Regions from separate parts of the Fructilactobacillus sp. YLN 2507 genome, predicted to be linked through region 3. Evidence: predicted binding sites of a transcription regulator. Region 3 holds the regulator's gene; each other region holds the start of a gene.
The links. Region 3 encodes Rex, which represses fermentation and respiration genes when NADH is low (regulators of the CRP and FNR family bind a similar motif). Its sites were predicted from a motif close to TTGTGAANTANTTCACAA; they were not measured.
Positions count from the first base shown of each region.

Region 1: adhE (bifunctional acetaldehyde-CoA/alcohol dehydrogenase) is a predicted target of Rex. The motif match lies at 2,465-2,482, and genes of this name have one in related genera.
Region 2: AC0GLY_RS01020 (class II fumarate hydratase) is a predicted target of Rex. The motif match lies at 2,549-2,566, and genes of this name have one in related genera.

Region 1 is NZ_CM184303.1:1,232,615-1,240,469, reverse strand. Features, by position in the region: gene AC0GLY_RS06410 (HAD-IC family P-type ATPase) at 1-2,285, shown strand, start outside; gene adhE (bifunctional acetaldehyde-CoA/alcohol dehydrogenase) at 2,513-5,128, shown strand; gene AC0GLY_RS06400 (LysR family transcriptional regulator) at 5,165-6,031, opposite strand; gene AC0GLY_RS06395 (malolactic enzyme) at 6,168-7,811, shown strand.
Region 2 is NZ_CM184303.1:224,836-232,690, forward strand. Features, by position in the region: gene AC0GLY_RS01000 (alpha/beta hydrolase) at 1-225, shown strand, start outside; gene AC0GLY_RS01005 (acyl carrier protein) at 304-558, shown strand; gene AC0GLY_RS01010 (4'-phosphopantetheinyl transferase family protein) at 582-1,160, shown strand; gene AC0GLY_RS01015 (adenylosuccinate synthase) at 1,209-2,471, opposite strand; gene AC0GLY_RS01020 (class II fumarate hydratase) at 2,703-4,088, shown strand; gene AC0GLY_RS01025 (YczE/YyaS/YitT family protein) at 4,139-5,137, opposite strand; gene AC0GLY_RS01030 (hypothetical protein) at 5,309-5,479, shown strand; gene fabZ (3-hydroxyacyl-ACP dehydratase FabZ) at 5,727-6,173, shown strand; gene AC0GLY_RS01040 (beta-ketoacyl-ACP synthase III) at 6,170-7,150, shown strand; gene AC0GLY_RS01045 (acyl carrier protein) at 7,179-7,433, shown strand; gene AC0GLY_RS01050 (ACP S-malonyltransferase) at 7,448-7,855, shown strand, end outside.
Region 3 is NZ_CM184303.1:940,555-948,409, forward strand. Features, by position in the region: gene AC0GLY_RS04890 (ABC transporter ATP-binding protein) at 1-228, opposite strand, end outside; gene AC0GLY_RS04895 (LemA family protein) at 385-969, opposite strand; gene AC0GLY_RS04900 (TPM domain-containing protein) at 1,005-2,507, opposite strand; gene AC0GLY_RS04905 (redox-sensing transcriptional repressor Rex) at 2,527-3,177, opposite strand; gene AC0GLY_RS04910 (ABC-F family ATP-binding cassette domain-containing protein) at 3,317-5,263, shown strand; gene tsaD (tRNA (adenosine(37)-N6)-threonylcarbamoyltransferase complex transferase subunit TsaD) at 5,298-6,338, opposite strand; gene AC0GLY_RS04920 (GNAT family N-acetyltransferase) at 6,357-6,956, opposite strand; gene tsaB (tRNA (adenosine(37)-N6)-threonylcarbamoyltransferase complex dimerization subunit type 1 TsaB) at 6,940-7,665, opposite strand; gene AC0GLY_RS04930 (acyl-[acyl-carrier-protein] thioesterase) at 7,678-7,855, opposite strand, start outside.

The DNA.
Region 1 (7,855 bases), 290 kb from region 3:
CCCGGATAGCTGCGGGAAAAAAGAATACAGCGACAGAAACATTAACGAAAAGCATTCAACAAATTATTTTTGAAAATACATTTACTTTATTTAATTTCATTAATCTAGTGTTAGGTTTACTAGTCTTTTTGACGGGCAGTTACAAAAATATGCTATTTTTATTGATTGCAGCCATCAATACTTTGATCGGCATCTTTCAAGAAATTAGAGCAAAACGACAAATTGATAAAATGGCATTATTATCACAGTCAAAAGTTACGGTAATTCGTAATGGAAAATCGGTTGAAATTGAACCAGAAGACATTGTACTAGATGATTTAATCGTCTTACAACTTGGAGATCAAATTCCCGTTGATGGAATAGTGAAGGAAACACAAGAATTAGAAATCGATGAATCACAAATTACTGGTGAAGCGGATGTGATTGTGAAATCTGATGGACAAAGTTTAATTTCGGGGAGTTTTGTGGTTGGTGGTCATGCAATTATGCAAGCTACCAAAGTCGGAAAAGCAACTTTCGTGAATTCATTGACCGAAAAAGTTAGTAAGACCACGAAAAAGAATAGTGTGTTGTTGAATTTAATTAAGCGAATTATTCGAATTTTAACGATTATTATTATCCCACTAGGCCTTTTGTTATTCGCCTCACGTTTATGGCATGGAGTTTCTTTTAATAATGCGATTTTAGGGACCGTGGCAGCTATGATTGGAATGATTCCAGAAGGTTTGATTTTACTTTCATCGGTTACACTAGCAATTTCGGCTTATCATTTAGCCCGTAAGCAAGTCTTGGTTAGAGACTTAGCTTCCATTGAAACTTTGGCACGTGTTGATACAATCTGTTTGGATAAAACAGGGACGATTACAAATGGTGACTTACGGTTTAAAGACTTAGTGTTAGCTCCTGGACAAACTCAGACAGCAGTTAGTGATGTTTTGGGATCGCTAGTTAATGAAATTGATGATACCAATGAAACGGCTGAAGCATTGAAAGCGGCTTTTCCTAACCATCCGTATCATGCACAACAAATTGTACCATTCTCTTCGGCTAGAAAGTGGAGTGGGGTACGGTTTAAAAGTGGAAACTATGCCTTAGGAGCACCACAATTTGTGTTGCAATTAACTGAACAACAAACTCAGCAAGTTCATAAATTTGCAGCTGAAGGGAATCGAGTCTTAGCTTTAGTTGAAGCAAGTAAAATGAGTCGTGAAGGCTTAACTGGTACTAAATTAGTAGCTTTTATTTTGATTACAGATGTGATTAGAGCGGATGCGCCAGAAACGTTACGGTACTTTGCCAATCAAGGGGTTACGGTTAAAGTCATTTCGGGTGATGATCCCACAACTGTATCAGCAATTGCCAAACGAACAGGAATTGAAAATGCAGAAAGATTAGTCGATATGACCACAGTACCGGATGATACCGATTATCATGAATTAGTAGCTAAAACGACAGTCTTTGGCCGGGTTAAACCAGAACAAAAAGAACGTTTAGTAAAAGCCTTACAAGATAATGGCCATACTGTTGCTATGACAGGTGATGGAGTAAATGATATCTTGGCATTACGTCAGGCTAACTGTGGAATTGCGATGGCTTCTGGAAACGAAAGTACGAAAAGTATTGCTGACTTTGTGTTAGTTGATTCTAACTTTTCGGCATTAATCAATATTTTAAATGAAGGACGAAGAGTCATTAATAATATCGATAATATTGCTGCTTTATATTTGGTAAAAACCATGTTTTCAGTCATGTTGAGTTTGATTTTTATTTTTATGGCCAAAAGTTATCCTTTCCAACCAATCCAACTTACTCCAATTAATAGCCTAATGGTTGGAATTCCTTCTTTTCTATTAGCGCTATCTCCGGAGTTTCATCCAATCAAGAATCGCTTCTTTACGGGAATTGTTGAAATTGCACTTCCGTCGGCGCTTTGCGTGGTTTTATACATTATGCTAATTGGGGTAATTGGCAATCTATTATCATTTAAAGTTGTTACGACTGACACACTAAACGTGTTGTTGACGGGATTGATTAGTTGGCAAGCGTTATTATTAGTTAGTCGGCCTTTAAATCGTTATAAAACTATGATTGTTTCGATTAGTATAATTGGGTTTATGGGATTATTTATCTGTTTTGGTAAATTTTTCTATTTAACTAGTTTATTTACTTGGCAAGTTGGGGTAATTGGTTTGTTGTTAATTTTAACGATTAATCCAGTTTTCTTATTTGTACAAAGAATAGTTAATCATTTTTACTATCGAATTAAGAAAATAAATTATAAATGACCACAACAGTCAAGTACTGAATTTAATCAGTACTTGGCTGTTTTATTAGTCGATTATGTTACTAATTACACAATTAGTATATGAAAGAGATGAATATCTTGGATATACTGATAAAATAGTATTTAGCGATATTTATGAATAAATGTTTGGCAAATCAAAAAGAGTGTGATATTATGAACTTGTGAAATAAATAACAATTAATGTTTATGAACCGGAGGGCGAATAAGATGGTAGAAAAGAAACAACCAAATGTTGAAGCAATCACAAAGAATGTCGATGAAATGGTTGCCAAAGCACATGTTGCCTTAGACGAAATGAGCAATTTTGATCAAGAAAAAGTTGATCACATTACCCATGCAATGGTAATCGCTGGGGTTAACGCTCACCAAATGCTCGGTAAAATGGCTTATGAAGAAACAGGACGTGGGGTCGCTGAAGATAAGGCAATTAAAAATTTATTTGCCACTGAAGAGATTTGGAATAACATCCGTAATGATAAAACGGTTGGCGTCATTGAAGAAAACTCAGAAGAAGATTTAATCAAAGTTGCTGAACCACTAGGTGTGTTAGCCGGAATTACGCCTGTAACTAACCCAACTTCAACTACTTTATTCAAAGCAATTATTTCAATGAAAACTAGAAATGCAATTATCTTTAGCTTGCATCCTCAAGCACTAAAGTCATCAATTAAAGCTGCTGAAATTATGCGGGATGCTGCCGTTGCTGCTGGTGCTCCTAAAGATGCCATTCAATGGATTACAGAACCAAGTCGTGAAGCAACGAATGCTTTGATTCAAAACCCAGGGGTTGCTTGTACGTTAGCAACTGGAGGGCCTGGTTTAGTTAAGGCTGCTTATTCAACTGGTAAACCAGCTTTAGGAGTTGGTCCCGGAAATGGTCCCGTTTATATTGAAGAAACAGCTAATATTCCTCGGGCCGTTAATGATTTAGTTTTATCAAAAACGTTTGATAACGGAATGATTTGTGCTACGGAAAACAGTGCCGTAATTGATGCCTCAATTTATGATGATGTGAAAGAACAACTTTCACTCAACCGAGTTTACTTTATTCCTGATAACGAAAAACAAAAATTAACGGATGCCATGTTTGACAGTACTCGCTTGAGCGTTAAAGGCCCAATTGCTGGGGCAACTGCACAACAAATTGCTGATATGGCCGGCATTAAGATTCCTAAAGATACTCAAGTTCTTGCTGTTGAAATGACTGGAATTGGTCCTAAGTACCCAATGTCTGGAGAAAAATTATCTCCTGTAATTTCAGTTTACAAATCAAAAGACCATAAAGACGCCTTTAAAATTGTGTCTAAGTTATTAAATTATGGTGGATTAGGGCACACGGCTGCTATTCAAACAAGAGATGATCAACTAGCCGTTGACTTCGGAGTTGCTGTTAAAGCTTCACGAGTTTTAGTTAATTCACCAGCTGGACTAGGGGGAGTTGGAAATCTTTATAACAATATGACTCCTTCATTAACATTAGGAACAGGATCATGGGGTAACAACTCAATCTCACATAACGTTACTGACTACGACTTATTGAACATTAAGACAATCGCAAAGAGAAGAAATAATATGCAATGGATTAAATTACCTAAGATTTACTTCGAAAAGAACTCAGTTCGGTACCTTAAAGATATGCCAAATGTTAAGAAGGCCTTCATCGTTACTAGTCCTTCAATGGTTAAATATCACTATGTTGATAAAGTTTTAGATGAATTAAATGCTCGTCCGGATGGTGTACAATATTATATTTTCGATGATATTCATGATGAACCAACCACTGATACAGTTCAAGCAGGGGTTACCCAAATGCGTGGTTTCAAACCAGATACGATTATTGCTTTAGGTGGTGGTTCACCACTTGATGCTGCTAAGATGATGTGGTTAATTTATGAAAACCCAGAAACTGATTTCTTTGGTGCTAAACAAAAATTCTTAGATATCAGAAAACGAGCTTATCGTTTTGAAAAACCAAGTAAGTCACAAATGGTTGCCATTCCAAGTACGTCTGGTACTGGATCAGAGGTAACTCCATTCTCAGTTATTACTGATTCTAAGTTACACATTAAGTACCCATTAGCTGATTATGCTTTGACACCTGATGTTGCCATCATTGACCCACAATTTGTCGCTACCGTTCCAAAGAAAACTATTGCAGCTTCAGGACTTGATGCTTTAACTCATGCCATTGAATCATATGTATCAACTATGGCATCTGATTACACTCGTCCTTTGTCACTTCAAGCAATCAAGATGATTTTTGAAAATCTAACTGATTCTTACAACGGCAACATGGAAGCTCGCGACAAAATGCATACCGCCTCAACAATTGCCGGAATGGCCTTTGCTAATGCTTTCTTAGGAATTACGCACTCAATTGCTCATAAACTTGGTGGACAATTTGGTATTACGCATGGAATTGCGATTGCAATTACCTTGCCACATGTCATTCGTTATAACTTTGAAAAACCTAAGAAGATTGCTACTTGGCCTAAGTATGAATCATTCCGAGCTGACCAAGACTATGCTGAAATTGCTCGTTACCTTGGACTATCAGGCTCAACTAAAGAAGAACTTAAAGAAGCTTTGGTTCACAAGTTTATCGAATTAGCACATTCAGTTGGTGTTACCTTAAGTTTGAAGGCGCAAGGAGTTAACAAAGCAGACTTAGAAGCTGCTGCAACTCATCTTGCTGAATTAGCTTACGCTGATCAATGTACTACTGCTAACCCTAAAGAACCGCTTTTCGCAGATCTTAAGAAGATGATTCTTGATGAATACGATGGAGTTGGCGTTGAAACAGATACAGATAAAGAAGTTTAGTAAATAAAAGCACTTCGCCATTTGACGAGGTGCTTTTTATTTTGCAATGGAATTAGTTAAAACCTCAATTAATTGATTTTCTTTAGGTGATAAGACATGTGTCTTTCGATAAGCAAGCGAGACATAAAACTGATCTAAGTCATCATCATCAATTGGAATGGCGACTAAATTGTCTTTAGCGTTAATGGCTTGTTCAGTTAAAAAAGAAATTCCAATATTTTCAGAAACTAATTGTTTTAAGAGTTCGACATCTTGAGTTCGATAGCGAACATGAACTTTAATGCTATGTTCATTACATAGTCGATTAAAAGTATTGTGATGAATAAAGTCATCAGAAAGAGAAATAAAATTAGTATCATCAAGATCTTTAACTTTAATCTTATCTAATTTAGCTAATGGTGAATTTGGAGAAACGATAATTTTGAAGTTACTTTTCGTGAGTAATTTGGATTTGATGGCATGACTTTCGATGGGTTCATTAGAGCCAAGCAAAGCAATGTCGATTTCTCCAGAACGCAAGTAGTCCAATAGTTTACCCGAACCGGATTCAATGTTGTCTAAGTCATCTAAAATATTTGCTTTGCTGAGTTCTAATGCAAGACTAGGAAAATAATAGTTCCCAATAATAGGGGGAAGTCCAAAACGAATTGGTTCTTTGAAATTATGATGCATATTTTCTTTTAATTCCTCGACTTCTCGATTAATGATTTCAGTGTGCTTATGCAAAATTTTACCGTGGGGACTAATTTTAATCTTGTGATGAGCTTGATTTCGGTTAATAAGTTCAACGTTGAATTCTTTTTCGAGACGTTGAATGGCCATTGAGATGGTTGGCTGACTAACTCCAAAGTATTCAGAAACAGTGGTGTAACTTTTAAGCTCAACTAGTTTGTTAAAATAAATTAAATCTTGTAATTTGATAGAATCACCTCATATAAATGGTATTTATGTAAATTATGTGTTTGACAATTATTTTCTCTGTGAATTAACATACAAGTTGTTTAATAAACTAATGATACTACAAAAAGGAGTCTTATTTATGTCAAGAGGACAAGAAATTGTAAACAATCCCTTTTTAAACAAAGGGACTGCATTTACTGAAGAAGAACGTAAGAGTCTAAATCTTCAAGGAATGTTGCCACCACGGGTACAAACTTTGGAAGAACAAACTGCCCGAGTATACAAAGAATACTTGACTAAGAGTAATGATTTAGAAAAACGGGTTTACTTAATGAGTATTTTTAACGAAAACCGAGTACTTTTCTACGCTACCTTTGCTGAACACGTTAGTGAATTCATGCCAATCGTATACGATCCAACCATTGCCGATTCAATTGAAAACTACAGCCGGATGTATGTTAACCCACAAAACGCTGCTTTCTTATCAATTAACCATGATGATAAAGAAACCATTCGTCAAAGTTTAATCAATGCTGCTGAAGGCCGTAACATTAAGTTATTAGTTGTAACTGATGGTGAAGGAATTCTTGGAATTGGTGATTGGGGAACTCAAGGAATTGATATTCCAGTTGGTAAACTAATGGTTTATAGTGCGGCTGCTGGAATTGATCCTTCAGAAGTATTACCAGTTGTGATTGATGCTGGGACTACTAGAAAAGAATTACTGGAAGACCCACTATACTTGGGACTTGATCAAGAACGTGATTATTCAGAAAAATACTATGACTTCGTTGACAAATTTGTAACTGAAGCCGAAGATTTATTCCCTAACCTTTACCTTCACTTTGAAGACTTTGGTCGTGCTAATGCTGCCAACATCTTAGACAAATACAAAGACAAGTACTTAGTATTTAATGATGACATCCAAGGAACTGGAATCATTGTACTAGCTGGAGTACTTGGGGGACTTAACATTTCTGGTGAGAAAATGGTTGACCAAAAATACCTTTGCTTCGGAGCTGGTACTGCCGGAGTTGGGATTGCTCAACGAGTTGCCGAAGAAATGGTACAAGAAGGTCTATCAGAAGAAGAAGCTAAGAAACGTTTCTACATGGTCGACAAACAAGGTTTATTATTTGATGACATGCCTAACTTAACCCCTGGTCAAAAAGAATTTGCTAGAAGTCGTTCAGAATTTGCCAATTCAGAAGACTTAACTGATTTACTTTCAGTGGTTAAAGCAGTTCACCCAACAATTATGGTTGGTACTTCAACTGTTCACGGTGCCTTTACTGAAGAAGTGATTAAAGAAATGGCTGCGCACACTGAACGTCCAATCGTTATGCCCATTTCAAACCCAACTAAATTAACTGAAGCAACTGCTGCTGATGTAATTAAATGGTCTGATGGTCGTGCCTTAGTTGCTACAGGTGTTCCAAGTGCTCCAGTTGAATACAATGGGGTTACCTATGAAATTGGACAAGCTAACAACGCCCTTGTTTACCCTGGAATCGGTTTAGGTGCAATTGCTGCCACTGCTACTAAATTGAGCGATAAAATGATTTCAGCTGCTGCTCACTCATTAGGTGGAATTGTGGACCCAACTCAACCAGGTGCTGCAATCTTACCACCAGTTGATCAATTAACTGAATTCTCACAAACGGTTGCTAATTCAGTTGCCCAAACTGCTGTTGATGAAGGTATTACTCGTGAAAAGATTACTGACGTCAAAGCTGCGGTTGAAGCAGAAAAATGGTATCCAGTTTACAAAGAAGTTAAATAAACGTAATGTTGCAAGCAAATTCGTTCGTAATTACTACGGGCGTT
Region 2 (7,855 bases), 720 kb from region 3:
AGTGAAGCAACGTTTGCAAAAGCTCCTCGGACTATGGTAATTGCAGCAGAATATGATTGTTTAACTCCACAAGGTTACACATATGCTAAAAGTGTCGCAAAAAATAATAATGATGTTGAATACATTTGGTATGCCGGAATGATGCATGGATTCGTTACTAGAATGGGAATTATCCCGCAAGCTGAGGATCTTGCTCGAGAAATGGCACTATGGTCTAAGCGTTAAAATTTTATTTATTAATTGTAATTGTGTTAAAATTGAGTTGTTACAAAGTTTATTATTAAAATAATGGAGTGAATAATTATGGCTGAAAAAGCAAACAAAGAACAAATTTTTGATGAAATTAAAGAAATCGTTGTTGATCAAACTGATTTAGATGAAAGCAAAATTACAATGGATGCTAACTTCAAAGAAAATTTGGAATTAGATAGTCTTGATGTTTTTGAAATTGTTGATGCACTTGAAGATAAGTATGATATTGAAATTGATGGTGATGAAGGAATGGCAACTGTTCAAGATTTAGTTGATTATGTTGCTAAACAAATTGACGCCAAATAGTTTTTAAATGGGAGGATTCACACTTGTTAAAGTTTAAAAGTGGAAGACTCACTGATTTACAATATCAACCTTATTATCAAAAGTTCGAGATTGAGAATCATCCTAAACAGCAACAAACTTTGGTTGGTAAAATATTATTAGCTAAGTTACTAGACGTACCAGAAGATACCTTTTTAGCTGATGAAGAATTTAAGAATGGTGAACACGGAAAGCCCTATTTTAAGCAATGTGGTGAACATTTCAATATTTCTCATTCATCTAATCTAGTGACAGTTGCGATATCTGATCAACCAATTGGAATTGATATCGAAAAGATTAAACCTAAAAAGCTTGAGAAATTAAGCCACGCTTTTACGGTAGCTGAAATTGATTATCTTAATCAATTACATGATCCGAGAAAGTCAGAACAAATTTTACGTTTGTGGACCATTAAAGAAGCAGTTTTAAAAGAATTGGGATTGGGGTTAGTTAGTAAACCAAAATCGATTGAAGTTTCTTTACCGCAAATGGATTATGCTATTCGGAATGGTGAAAAGTTTAAAATTAACTTTTTAGGCATTGACCATGATTATATTGGAACGATGGCGACAAAAGCTGAGTAAAATAAAAGCCGATAATTACTGAAGTATCAGTAATTATCGGCTTTTATTTTAGCGTTTATGAGTTTGTTCTCGATCAGGACCAACTGAATACCAATCAATCGGTACATTAACTAGTTTTTCAATTGTTTTAATATAATTTTGGGCATTTTCAGGAAGTTTATCAAAAGTATCACACTTAGTAGTATCAACTTTCCAACCAGGAAGTTCTTGATAAATTGGCTTACATTGGTCTAAGACATCCAAGTTAGCGGGATAAAAATCAATGATGTTACCATTTAATTCATAACCAGTACAAACCCTAATGGTATCTAGACCATCTAGGACATCGACACAGTTCATTGCTAAACTAGTCAACCCAGATACTCGAGCAGCATGCCGAAGCGCAACTGTATCAAGCCAACCAATTCGACGAGGGCGTTTAGTGACGGTTCCATATTCATGAGCAGTGTCACGAATGTAATCGCCAATTTCATTTAATTGCTCAGTAGGGAAAGGACCTTCACCCACCCGAGATGTATAGGCTTTGCAAACACCGATGACATCAGTAATTTCAGTTGGACCAATTCCAGCGCCGACAGCAGCACCACCAGCAACCGGATTTGAAGAAGTTACATAGGGGTAGGTTCCATGATCAATATCTAACATGATTCCTTGAGCTCCCTCGAAAAGGATATTTTGTCCCTCGGCTTTATTGAGTAGGTCAGAAGTATCAATTACGTATTTTTTCATTCGTTGACCATATTCTTTGTATTCTTCATACATTGAATCAAAGTCAAGGGGTTCTACTTCGTATAGTTTAGTTAATAATTCATTTTTTTGCCGAAGGGTTTCTTTTAAAACTCTCTTTAAAGTTTCTGGATAAATTAAATCAGCTACACGAATTCCAACCCGGGCAATTTTATCCATATAAGCGGGACCAATTCCTTTTTGGGTAGTTCCAATTTTATTAGTTCGGTCTTTTTCATTAAGTCGATCTAGTAAAATATGATATGGCATAATAACTTGAGCACGTGAAGAAATACGAAGGTTATCAGTTGGCACTTGGTTATCATTTAGGTATTTCATTTCGCGAAAAAGTGCCTTAGGGTTTAGAACAACTCCATTGCCAATCATAGCAATTTTATCAGAGTAAAAAATCCCTGATGGAAGAAGTTGAAGACTGAACTTCTTGTTATTAAAAACGATGGTGTGTCCAGCGTTGTCACCACCTTGATAACGAGCGATGATATCAGAATCTTTACTCAAGTAATCAACAATCTTACCTTTTCCTTCATCGCCCCATTGACTACCAACTACAACTGTAACTGACATATTGTGCACCTCACATAAATCCCAATTTATTTTTGAACCACAGTTATTTTAGCAATCATTATTAAGTAATTCAAGACTTTTGAAAAAATTAACAAAAACAAAGTTCGTCTTTGTTTATTATCAATGTTATAGGTCATATTTATCTGGTTTGATTGACAAAAAATACGAACAATAGGAAAATAAAAGAATTATTAACGAAGTTGGTTTAAAACAAAAATAGGAGAAACAAGCATGAAAAACGGTTATCGAATTGAAAATGATACTTTAGGAGAAGTAAAAGTCCCCAATGATGCTCTCTGGGGTGCCCAAACGGAACGAAGTCGTCATAATTTTCCCGTTGGGCCATTGATGCCGGTTTTGGTAATTAGAGCATTAATTACCATTAAAATGGCAGCAGCTAAGGTTAACGGTAAAATGGGTGAATTAAATTTAAAGCGGACCAACGTAATTGTAAAAGCAGCAGAGCAGTTACTAAAACTTCCAGATCAGAATTTAATGAGAGACTTTCCACTACATGTTTATCAAACGGGTTCAGGAACGCAAACTAATATGAATGTGAATGAAGTGTTAGCTCATGTTGCTAATCAAATTGATCCAAAGGCTAAAATTTTACCAAATGATGATGTTAATCATTCACAAAGTTCTAATGATACTTTTCCAACAGCCATGAATATTGCTGGTGTGGAAGCAATTAATCAGCTTATACCAGCATTAGAACATTTAATTGAGGTCTTTAATCAGCTTTCAAAAAAGTATTGGAATGTCGTTAAGCTTGGAAGAACTCATTTACAAGATGCAACTCCAATGACTTTTGGGCAAGAAATTTCAGGTTGGTCCAGTACGCTTGAACATGATGTAGAATTTATCAAATTGAACGCACGGGGATTACTTGGGTTACCGATCGGTGGAACAGCTGTGGGGACAGGATTAAATACGGCAACAGGCTTTGATCAAGCAATGGTTAAGGCGTTAAGTGGAATTTACAACGAAAAATTTAAAGTTGAAAACAAATTCTATGGGTTAACTGCCCATACAGCCCTCACAAATACACATGGAGCAATCAGTACTTTGGCTACGGACTTAATGAAGATTTCCAATGATATTCGATTTTTAGCCAGTGGACCACGAGCTGGGTATGGTGAAATTAGAATTCCAGCTAATGAACCAGGCTCATCAATTATGCCTGGGAAAGTTAATCCAACACAGACTGAGGCAATGACGATGGCTGCAACCAAAATCATGGGAAATAACACTACAATTGAGGTTGCTAACAGCCAGGGAAACTTTGAAATGAACGTTTATAAACCCGTAATAATTGCAACCTTTATTGAATCCATTGAACTACTAGTTGGATTGTTACCTAACTATACAGATAAACTAGTTGCTGGAATTCAAGTTAATGAGGAAGAAATGAAAAAACTGGTCGATGAATCACTTATGACGGTTACGGCTTTATCTCCGCACATTGGATATCATAATGCGGCTTCAATTGCTCAATTGGCGATGAAGAATGGACTTAATCTACGGGAAGCTGCTGAAGAATCAGGTTTTCTTAGTGGAAAAGATTTTGATAAATGGGTTAATCCGTTAAAAATGACAAATAATCAGCGGCATTAGTTGGAAAATAAAAAGAGCCCGGTAAGCACCGTGCCCTTTTTATTTTGTTTTTATTTTTGTGAATTAGAGTTGTTATCAGTACTCTCAGGATGATGCTTAGGTAATTCACCACGTTTATCACGTTTAACTAATTCGGCAATTAACATCCGATATTGAGTCCGATATTGATTGTAAGCCCGTTGTGATTCTTTCATATGTTGTTCTGTACTTTGAATGTTTTTCAATAATTCTTGATTAGTGTATCCAGCTAAGTGCATTTGGAAGTCTAAAGTTGAGTTGTAAGCATTAGATAATGAATTATATCCAGATTTAGTAGCACTCGTAACGACGTTAGCCAATGATTTGAATGATGGTTTTTCACTAAGATCATTAATGTAGTCCATGGTAGGGGTACTAATGGTTCGATCCCAGTAAGAAATTAGTGGACCGGCGAAGAAAGCGACCACAATTGAAGCAAAACCAATAGGACCGCTGGCAATTACGGCAGCAATTAAGAAACAAATGTCTTGTCCAACTCGAGCAGTTTTGTATTTAATATGGAAACGACTTGAAATGATTGGTGCAATGGCATCATAAGGTGCCACCCCTAAACTTGGAGCCATGTATAGAGAACTACCTGCTGTAAACATTAATAGTCCTAAAATTAGGTCGGCAACTAAAACTAAAGCAGTAACCTTCCCTGGGAAAAGAACATGGTAAAACGAAGAAAACCATTGAATTTCAAATCCAACAAGTACCATGTTCATAATGGTTCCAATTCCGATTTTTTTACGATCAAGAAAAAGAACAAAAATGAAAATTACCAAGTTGGCACCTAATTGATAAACACCAAGGGTAGTATGAAATTTGGTTGCCATTCCGACGTTTAGAGCAGTAAAAGGATCAAGCCCTAAAATTGGCGAAGCTTTTAATAACGCAGCTCCCATTGACAAAATTGCGATTCCAACAAACGACATTAAAGTTCTAAGAGAAACATTGACTACTTTACCCCAACCAGACAGGTTTTGGGTTACTTCTGCTTCACTTGGCTGTGATCCTGTATTTTCCATATTAATTCAATTCCTTTCATATAAAAACAAATGATAATGCGTTAATTATACCACATTCGAAAGTTTCAAAAACTTTACTAATAATTATTAAAATAAAGCATGATAAAATTAATTATCTATATTATAATAAACAATAGATAGATGGGAAATTTTTGAATAGAAGGTGTTTTTATGAAATTTTTAGCACTAGGTAAAAAAGAAATTATGGCCTTAAATAAGTGGAGAGCACGTGAGATGCGTACTAGTCAATTACATCGACTAATGCATTTTAGTAAAGCAACCACTTTAAAATTATCTGATCGTCAAATTAATCTATTTATGCAAACTAAATTAAAATACTAATATCAAACCAAGAAAAACGAAGTTTCAATTATTGAACTTCGTTTTTTGTATATTCATAAGTGAAGGTTTAATTTGTTACGCATTGATATATTTGTAACAGCCACCATGATTAGCTGGCAATCCTTGACATCAAAGGGTTTTCTCGAGTTATTATAAACTTGTTTAAGACTTAAAATTGGTAAAATTAGTTCAAATTTACGAGAATTAAGATGTTGTGTAAACGAAGAAAATTTTTTGAGGTGAAAACATGGCTGTAATGAATGCAAAAGAAATCATGGATTTAATTCCAAACCGTTATCCAATTTTATTTATTGATCGTGTGGATGAAATGGTACCTGGAGAATCAATTGTTGCAACTAAGAACGTTACAATCAATGAAGAATACTTTCAAGGACATTTTCCTGGGAATCCAGTAATGCCTGGAGTTTTGATTATTGAATCAATGGCTCAAGTTGCTTCAATCTTAATTCTTAAATCCCCACAATTTGAAAATAAGACTGCTTATTTAGGTAGTATAAAAAACGCTAAATTTAGACGAATGGTTGAGCCAGGAGATGTCTTAACTTTTAAAGTTACGATGGATAAGGTTCGCGACCGTACTGGATCAGTTTCATGTATTGCCTATGTAGGTGAAGAAAAATGTTGTGAAACTAAATTAACCTTTATTGTTGATAAAAACGAAAGAACAAAATAACTATGAGTAGCTTTAGAATTAAAGCAATTGCTAAGGCTGTTCCTGAAAAAGTTGTAACTAATACTGACTTAACCAACATCATGGATACTTCTGATGAGTGGATTAAACGGCGGACGGGAATTTCACAAAGACACATTGCTATTGATGAAAGTAATACGGAAATGTGTGTTTCAGTAGCCAATCAGTTAGTTCAGCAGTCTGGCATTGACGTTAAACAAATTGACTTTATTATTGTGGCAACCATGTCAGGCGATTATTTAACTCCAGCAACCGCTGCTAGTGTTCAAGGAGCAATCCACGCTTCCAATGCGGTTGCATTTGACATTGATGCTGCTTGTTCGGGATTTGTTTACGGAATTTCCGTAATGAATGCTTTATTAGCTGGAAAAAAAGACGGAATTGGGATTGTCATTGGTGGAGAAAAATTAAGTCGCTTAGTTAATTGGCATGATCGAGGAACCGCTGTTCTTTTTGGTGACGGTGCCGCAGGAGTGTTAGTCCAAAATGATGGTAGCGATTCTCAGATTATGGGAGAAAATTTGCGTACTTTTGGTGAAGCAGGTATGAGTTTAACCGCTGGACATCATGCAGGACACTCACCCTTTGGCGAAAGTCATGATCAAGATGATCAATTTTTAAAAATGGATGGTCACGCAGTCTATAATTTTGCTACTAATCGGGTTCCAGAATCAATAGAAGCGGCTGTTGACGCAGCTGGCCTAGATTTAAATGACATTAAATATTTTATTATGCACCAAGCTAATGAAAGAATTGTCAAACGAGTTGCTAAAAAGTTATCATTATCGATGAACCATTTTCCAATTAACATTAACAATTATGGGAATACAGCTGCAGCTAGTGAACCAATTTTAATGGCCGAGCTTGCAGAACACGGCCGACTAAAACGTGGCGACTATCTTGCCTTAACTGGCTTTGGTGGTGGATTAACGGTCGGAACAGTTATAATTAAATATTAAAAAATTACATTTTATTAGGAGAATTACAATGAGTGAAAATAATCAAGATCAAATTTTAGCTAAAATTAAAGAAGTAGTTGCAGATCAAATGGATGATATTAACGTTGACGAAATTCAATTAAGTACTAATTTAAAAGATGGATTAGACTTAGATAGTTTAGATATTTTTGAAATTGTTGATGCTTTAGAAGACGAATATGATATCGAAATTGATGGTGATGAAGGAATCGAAACGGTCCAACAATTAGTTGATTATGTGCAAAAACAAATTGACGAAAAATAATTTGGGGATAATTAATGAAAAAAATTGGTTATTTATTTAGTGGTCAAGGAAGTCAGTTTCCTAATATGGGAACTGATTTATACCAAAGTGAATCTGCCTATCGTGATGTAATTGATGAAGCCTCTACGGTTTTAGGAATTGATTTAGCGGATACTGAAAACATGGATGATCCTAAAAATGTGCAAATGGCAATCTTAGCAATGGAAATTGGAATTTATCAAACAATTGCTAATCATTTGCCAAAGGCTGAAGTAATGATGGGACTTAGTCTAGGAGAATACTCGGCATTAGTTGCTAGTGGTGCTTTAAATTTTAAGGATGCGGTAGATTTAGTTAAAGATCGTTCTCATTATATGGCCGATGCTGGGATTCAAAATCCAGGTTCAATGGCCGCAATTCTAAAACTTGATCCACAAACAGTG
Region 3 (7,855 bases):
AATTTTAGCTCGATATGTTTTTTCAATTGGAGTAAATCCTTCTAATTGAATAGACCCTGAAGTCGGTCGGAGTAATCCAGTCAACATTTCAATAATGGTTGATTTACCAGATCCATTTGGCCCTAGAATTGTTACAAATTCACCCTTCCTAATTTTTAAATCAATATGATCAACTGCCACTTTATTTTTATAAACTTTGGTTAATAAATCTGCACTTAAAAAAATCATCTCGATTCCCTCCTTAATTAATGTTTACAATTTAACCTAATTTACTCATTTTGTAATTAAAATTAAGGTATGTGGTATAAATCTGAGTTTTAGTGGTCAAAAAAATAGCTCCAAAATTAAAGAAAAGCCTTCAATTCTGAAACTATTTTTTAAATTTTAATTTTCTAAATCAACTTTTGGTGCTTGCGTAGCAGTGGAAGCACTTTGGAAGAATGGTTTAGTTTTCATTCCAGCACTATTAGCTACAATACTACTTGGGAAAGAAACTACTTTTCGATTATAAGTCTGGACTGCATCATTATAATCACGACGAGTTTGACTAATTCGGTTTTCTGACCCTTCAATCTGCGTCATTAAATCATTAACATTTGAAGAACTGGCCAATTGAGGATAATTTTCGTGAACTGCATTAATCAAGACTTGCGTTTTTGTGTTTAAGTTATCTGCTTGTTTGACCTTATCAGCCGGCGTACTAGCACTATCATATTGTTTTCTTGCATCCGCAATTTGTCCAAATATTTTTTGTTCATTCTTCATATTTCCTTTAACCGCACCAACTAATTGTGGCGTTAAATCAGCTCGTCGCTGTAATTGAACTTCAACATTACTCCATTGCTGATCAACATTTTGCTGACTAACACGTAAACTATTTTGGGACATAATAAACCAACCGCCAATTGCAATTACCAAAAAGGCAATTGCCCCAACAATGCTTAAAGTTATTTTTGTATTTTTAGTCATATTCTTTTCCTTTATTTATACTAAGTTAGTTGTAATTAAAAATTAAATCCGCCACCGTCATCATCGCCAGAACCACCAAAACCGCTACCGAAGTCATCAAAGCCTGAATCACTATCCCCGAAACCTCCCCCCATCGGAGGAAAGTTATTATCATGCCAATTTGAATGATGTAATAACCCAATTGCCCCTAAAAGCAAAGCGGTATTGATTAAACCATGTGTTACAAAGCTTTTCTTTTGCTCATTGGATAAATCATTAATGTATTGGTCTGGATTATAGATGCCAGCTCTTTTCATTTTTGCACGTAAACTAGCATCATGATTAACTTGATAATGCAAGGTAGCATCTGCAAACATGATTTCTAAGGCATCTTGCAACTTGGTTTTAAATTCAGAATCCATATTTGATAAACCAAACCAAGTTAATCGGGAAATTTGTCTAACCGTATCATTGACAAATTGATTTACATTCCCTGGAAAATTATTTTGCAGAGCATAATTTCGAGCAGCTTCGGCAACCACATTAAGATTTGTTCGTTGCCGCTGTTGTAATTGCTTTTTGTAATTAGCTAAGGTTTGATTTGAAATTAATTGTTGCTGATAAAGTGGATTACCTTTTTTAATTTCTAAATTATAATTCTGAGCTAAACTAATTGGTTGCTTTAAATTAAGCGAATTTAATAAATACCACCATTCAGGCATACTTAATCTATTAACGTTAAATCTCTGATCGTGTTGTAGCTCATCAGTTACAAAGTGATTTAATTTTTGCAACAGCTGATTGTTATTAATTCCAGTTTTCGCAAACTTTCTTTGAACTAAGGTATGTTGATCTCGATTTCGCAACTTAGGAAAAAGTAACTTACTTATTGCAAAACTGACTAGTCCAAAACCAATTAATAAAAATAAAACAAACGCAACCTTAGCTTGATTACGTTGAAAAACTGCTACTACACTGTTACTTTTAAGTCCTGGTGTCGTTGGTTGGGAATTATTTACGCTACTAGACTTACTAATTGCACTTTGATGGGCATTTAAATATTGATAAACATTAGTAGCTAATTCATTAACTCCAATACTGTAATCATTTTGCTTAAATGCTTGTTGAACTTTAGCATTTACCAGCTTGGATTTTGCACCATCTGGTAAAGCTGCCTCTAATCCAGTCCCAACTTCCAAACGATTAACATGGTTTTGAGTATCAATAATTAGTAAAATTCCATTATTCCAACCCTTGCGGCCAATTCCAAGTTGTTTCATTTGGTCATGAGCATAATCTTCAATACTAGAAACTCCTTTGGGCAATCCTTTCGTGGTAATTACTGCAAACTGTGGATGTCCCTTTACTTGTTTCAAATTATTCTCGTTAATCGAATCAACTTGTTTAATTGTTGTTTGATTCAAAACTTGAGCATTATCCTTTACCCAAGCTGATTCATGAATTCCATCAGCTTTTGCAACTTGAAATCCACTCAAAACTCCCAAAAAAGTTAATAAAAAAAGAGTCACGATAAAATATTTTTTTACTGTAGCTCTCAAATAATTTACCTCCACTCTTTTATTCTACTTCGTTGCCTTTTTTATCATAATGATCAATAAAATAAATTAGTGTTTGCAGTTCATTAGTCAAATCAACATTGTGAACTCGAATACTTTCTGGCACATTTAATCGAATCGAAGTAAAGTTCAAAATTCCACTTACCCCCGCTTGAGCAACCTGATTAGCCACTTCTTGAGCAACGTTTGCTGGAACTGTCAAAATAACCACACTAATTTGTTGTTCCTTTAATTGATTTACCATTTGGTCCATGGGATAAATGGGAACCCCACCTTGAATGGTATTAATATTTTTCGGATTTGTATCAAAAGCTGCAGAAATTCGAATATTACTATCTTGGTGAAAATTAAAGTTCAATAATGCATGTCCTAAATTACCAACTCCAATCAAAGCAACGTTTGTTAAGCGGTCTTGATGAAGAATATTTTTAAAAAATTCAATTAAATCATCGACATCATAACCATAGCCGCGTTTGCCAAGAGCCCCAAAATAAGAAAAATCACGTCTAATGGTAGCAGAATCAACGTGAATTGCTTCCGCTAATTCATTTGAAGAAACCCGATCTTTTCCGCCATCATGCAGAATATTTAAATAACGATAATAAAGCGGTAGCCTTTTTGCAGTTGCACGTGGAATCTTGGTTTCTGTCATTACATCTTACTCCTTAAAATTTAGATATGTTTTATACTATATCTTACCATAAAAATAAGGCTTGTGAAATTTTAACATTTCAAATTCACAAGCCTTTAGCTATAATATGGTAAAATTAACTGAGAAAGTAGGTGATTTTGTGATTATTTTACAAGCTAATAATCTCACCAAAAGATTTAATGGCGAACCCATTTTTTCTAATCTTAGTTTAACAATTAATTCTAATAGTAAAATTGGTTTGGTCGGACAAAATGGTGCCGGTAAATCAACTCTTTTAAAAATGCTAGTTGGTGAAAGTTCCCCTAGTGAAGGAACGATTAATCAAAAGAAGAATTTATCGATTGGTTATCTTCCCCAAAATACGGGCTTACATTCTGATCGAACCATAATTGCGGAAATGCGATTAGCTTTTTCAGCAATTATTCAAGAAGAAGCTCAATTACACGAACTTGAAGCTCAAATTAGTGATCCCCAAATTAATGGTAATCCAACTAAATTAGCTGAGGTATCGAAAGCTTATGATCAATTACAGGCAGACTTCACCTTAAAAAATGGCTATGGGTATCGTGCTGAAATCAGAACCGTTTTAGCTGGATTTGGCTTTTACGAATCTGATTATGAACGCAAAATTAGTGAATTATCAGGTGGACAGCAAACTCGACTTGCTATAGCAAAGTTATTATTAGAAAAGCCAGATTTGTTAGCGCTTGACGAACCAACTAACCATATCGATATGGAAACAACTGCATGGCTCGAGAATTATCTTCAATCTTATACTGGTGCCCTTTTGATTATTTCCCATGATCGTTATTTTATGGACAAAGTGGTTAACGAAATCTATAACTTAGATCATGGTGTAATGAATTATTATAAGGGTAATTACACTAATTACGTCAACGAAAAAGTACGTCGCCAAGCAATTGACGAAAAGAATTACGAAAAACAACAACGAAAAATCAAAAAAGAAGAAGATTTTGTCCAAAAAAACATTGCAAGAGCATCCACAACTAAAAGAGCTCAGGCCAGACAAAAGCAACTCGATAAGTTAAATGTAATTAATAAACCCAAGTCAACTCATGGAACAGCTCATTTTCGCTTTCATCCAGCACGAAAAAGCGGAAATATTGTTTTAGATGTAGATAATTTAGGCATTGGGTATGATGATGTTGAGTTAAGTTATCCGATTAATCTACATTTGAAAAATCATCAACGAATGGCCATTTTTGGCCCAAACGGAATTGGTAAATCTACTTTTTTAAAAACGATTTTGGGAAAATTACCTAAAATTCGTGGAGATTTTCAATTTGGAACTGGAGTAAGTGTTGGTTATTACGATCAACAACAAGCTAGTCTGCATCCTGAAAAGGATGTTTTACACGAACTATGGGATGATTATCCCACTATTCCTGAAGGTGAAATTCGCTCAATCTTAGGAAGTTTTCTTTTTAGTGGCGAAAGCGTAGAAAAAAGTGTGGCTAATTTATCGGGTGGGGAACGTGCTCGTCTCCTCTTAACTAAACTATCAATGAATCAAGATAACTTCTTAGTGTTGGATGAACCAACTAATCATTTGGACATTGATAGTATTGATGTTTTGGAAAAAGCACTTTTAAATTTTGCAGGAACCATTTTGTTTATTTCTCATGACCGTTATTTCATTAATCGGTTAGCAACCGACATCATGGAGCTTAGTGCTGATGGCTCTAAAATCTATATGGGTAATTATGATTACTATGCTGCCAAAAAAGCCGAGGAAGTCGAGATTGAAGCTCACGAAAGTGAAACTAACCCAACGACGACTACTAAAGTTGCCCCAGTTTCTGATACCAAGCAACGTTACCAAGCTAATAAGGCAGCTCAACGAGAAAAGCGAAAATTATCGCGTTTAATCGATGAGCTAGAAACCAAGCTTACCCAACTCGATGAACAAAAAAATGAAATTGAACTGGCCATGACGCTACCAGAAAACTATAATGATAATAACAAAAGCCAGGCGTTACAAACCCAACTTGATGATATTACCAAGAAACAAACCGAAACCGAAACTGAGTGGGAAAATGCTAGCTTAAAATTAGAAGAATTATAAAAAAGAACCCTAATTAGGGTTCTTTTTTATAATTTTATTGTTCTTCATTTTCTTCCCATTCAAACTCAAGCCCTGGATCAGCATTCAATCCCATATCTGCTTTAGCACCATGGCGCTGCAACATTTCAGCTGCTGCACCAATCATCGCAGCATTATCCCCACAAAGTTTTAATGGGGCTTTGACAAAGTCAACGTCTCGTTTACTTAATTCATAATCTAACTTTTCCCGCAAACCACGATTAGCAGCAACTCCTCCAGCTAAAATAAATTCTTTAGCTGGGTATTTATCTAATGCAAGCATGGCCTTAGTAACCAAAACATCTGTGACCGCATTTTGAAAACTAGTTGCTAAATCAGATTTGTTTAAAGTTTCCCCCACCTGATCAGCATGATGAACCGTATTAATAAATGCACTCTTCAATCCACTAAAACTAAAATCAAAATTATCGTCTTTCATCATTGCTCGTGGAAAATCAAAAGTGTCTTTTCCTTCATGAGCTAACTTATCAACAGTTGGCCCAGCTGGGTAATTAATCCCAATCACTCGACCAATTTTATCGTAAGTTTCACCAGCTGCATCATCACGTGTTTCCCCAATAATTTTAAATTGGCCTTCTGCTGGCATCCACACTAGCTCAGTGTGACCCCCGGAAACAACCAGAGCCAACGCTGGAAATTCAATAGGATGCTCAAAGTTAGTGGCATATATATGTCCAGCAATATGATTAACTGGAATTAATGGTAAATGATGGGCCCATGCTACTACTTTAGCAGCAGTAATTCCAACTAAAAGTGATCCTACTAAACCTGGACCGTATGTAATAGCTACTCCTGTCAAATCATCATAAGTAACTTGTGCTGATAAAAGCGCTTTATCAATACAAAGCGTAATTTGTTCAATATGATGACGACTAGCAACTTCAGGAACTACTCCCCCAAAACGTTGATGACTCTTAATTTGAGTTGCAACAATGTTAGTTAAAATCTCAGTTCCATTTTTAATTATGGAGACACTAGTTTCGTCACAACTAGTTTCAAATGCTAAAATCAAGCTTTTTTGTTTAACTTTATCCATTTTATTTTTTCCCCACGCTTATCTTCCAAAATTTTTTGAGCCGATGTAATTAATTTTATATAAATGTAGTTGTAAACAAACCGCTTCACTACCATCTTTATAAAAATCAGGCTTAATGTTCAATTGAACAAAACCTAAATCTTTAAATAAATCTTGTGTTTTAATATTTTGCACTCGACAAGTAACATCAATTTGTTCCAATCCCATTTGACGAGCTCGTTGAATTACAGTCGTAACTAAGAAGTACCCTAATCCTTGTCCTTGAAGTTCCGGTTTAATTGCAACGTTTTCAATATGAGCACATTTTTCATCTCGACAAAGAGCAATACAAATAAACCCAACTAATTCATCATTTTTTCGTAAAATTAAATAAAAGGAGTTTTTACTATTTTTTAACTCATCTAAAAAGCGAGCTTTGCTCCACTTCAAATCACTAGAATAAGCGGCTTGGTCAAGCTTGAGAATTTCGGGAACATCCGTCATCATGCCCTTTCCCAAGAAATATTTAATGTTATTAATCGTAACCGTTTGATTTTTAAATTGTAATGCTTGATTAATTTTTTCTTCATTACGGTTTTGTTTGTATTTTAAATAAAGTTGCTTAAACTTGTTCAACATAAGATTCGGGACCTTCTCCTGGATGTAATTTTTGCCAATCAGATTCTGCTTGCGTTAGTCGAAGATACTTAGGTACCAAACTTGCAATCTCAGAAATTGGCTTTTGTTGTTCACCATAAATTCCTAGCTTAGAAGCTTGTAGAAGATTGTCAATTCCAACCATTGTTTTAAAACGACTTCCAAAAACAGTTTGTAACCGTTCCGCATATTTGTCAACATCTTCGCCTAAAAAAACAATTGGTTCATCATATTGACTAACTTGTTTTACAAAATCAGCAAATGAGACATGTTGATCAGGAATTATTTCAATTGGTCCCTGTGCCGATGTCCGATAAAGACCTGTAAATAAAATATCATTACGTGCATCAAAAAGTGGCATCACTAATTGGCCTTCTTTTTGCACATTTAAGACTAATGTTAACAAACTGGAAACTGACACCAACTCTAAGTTCAAAGTATCAGCAAGAACTTTACCAATAGTCACAGCTACTCGAAGACCAGTATATGACCCAGGACCCTCAGCGATTACTATTCGATCTAAATCTTCCGGTTGTAATTTAGCTAAGTGCATTAACTTTTCCACAATCTGCATAGCATATGCAGCATGTTTTCGTTGGGTAGTCATAGTAGTAGTTGCTAAAATTTGTTCATTATCTAAAACCGCAATTGAAAGCGGACGATTTGAGGTATCGATTGCTAATACTTTCATTATTTCACTCTCTTAGTTAATTTTTTTCCAATTAATTTCTGCCATCGAACGGGCCTTTCCATCGACCATAATTTGATGAACAGTAGTATTACCGTTATCGATCACATTTACCACGCTAGTCACCTGATCACCATAACGAACTTCATCTTCAAACTTAATACTAAATCCCGTTGGTAAACGATCTTTTTGA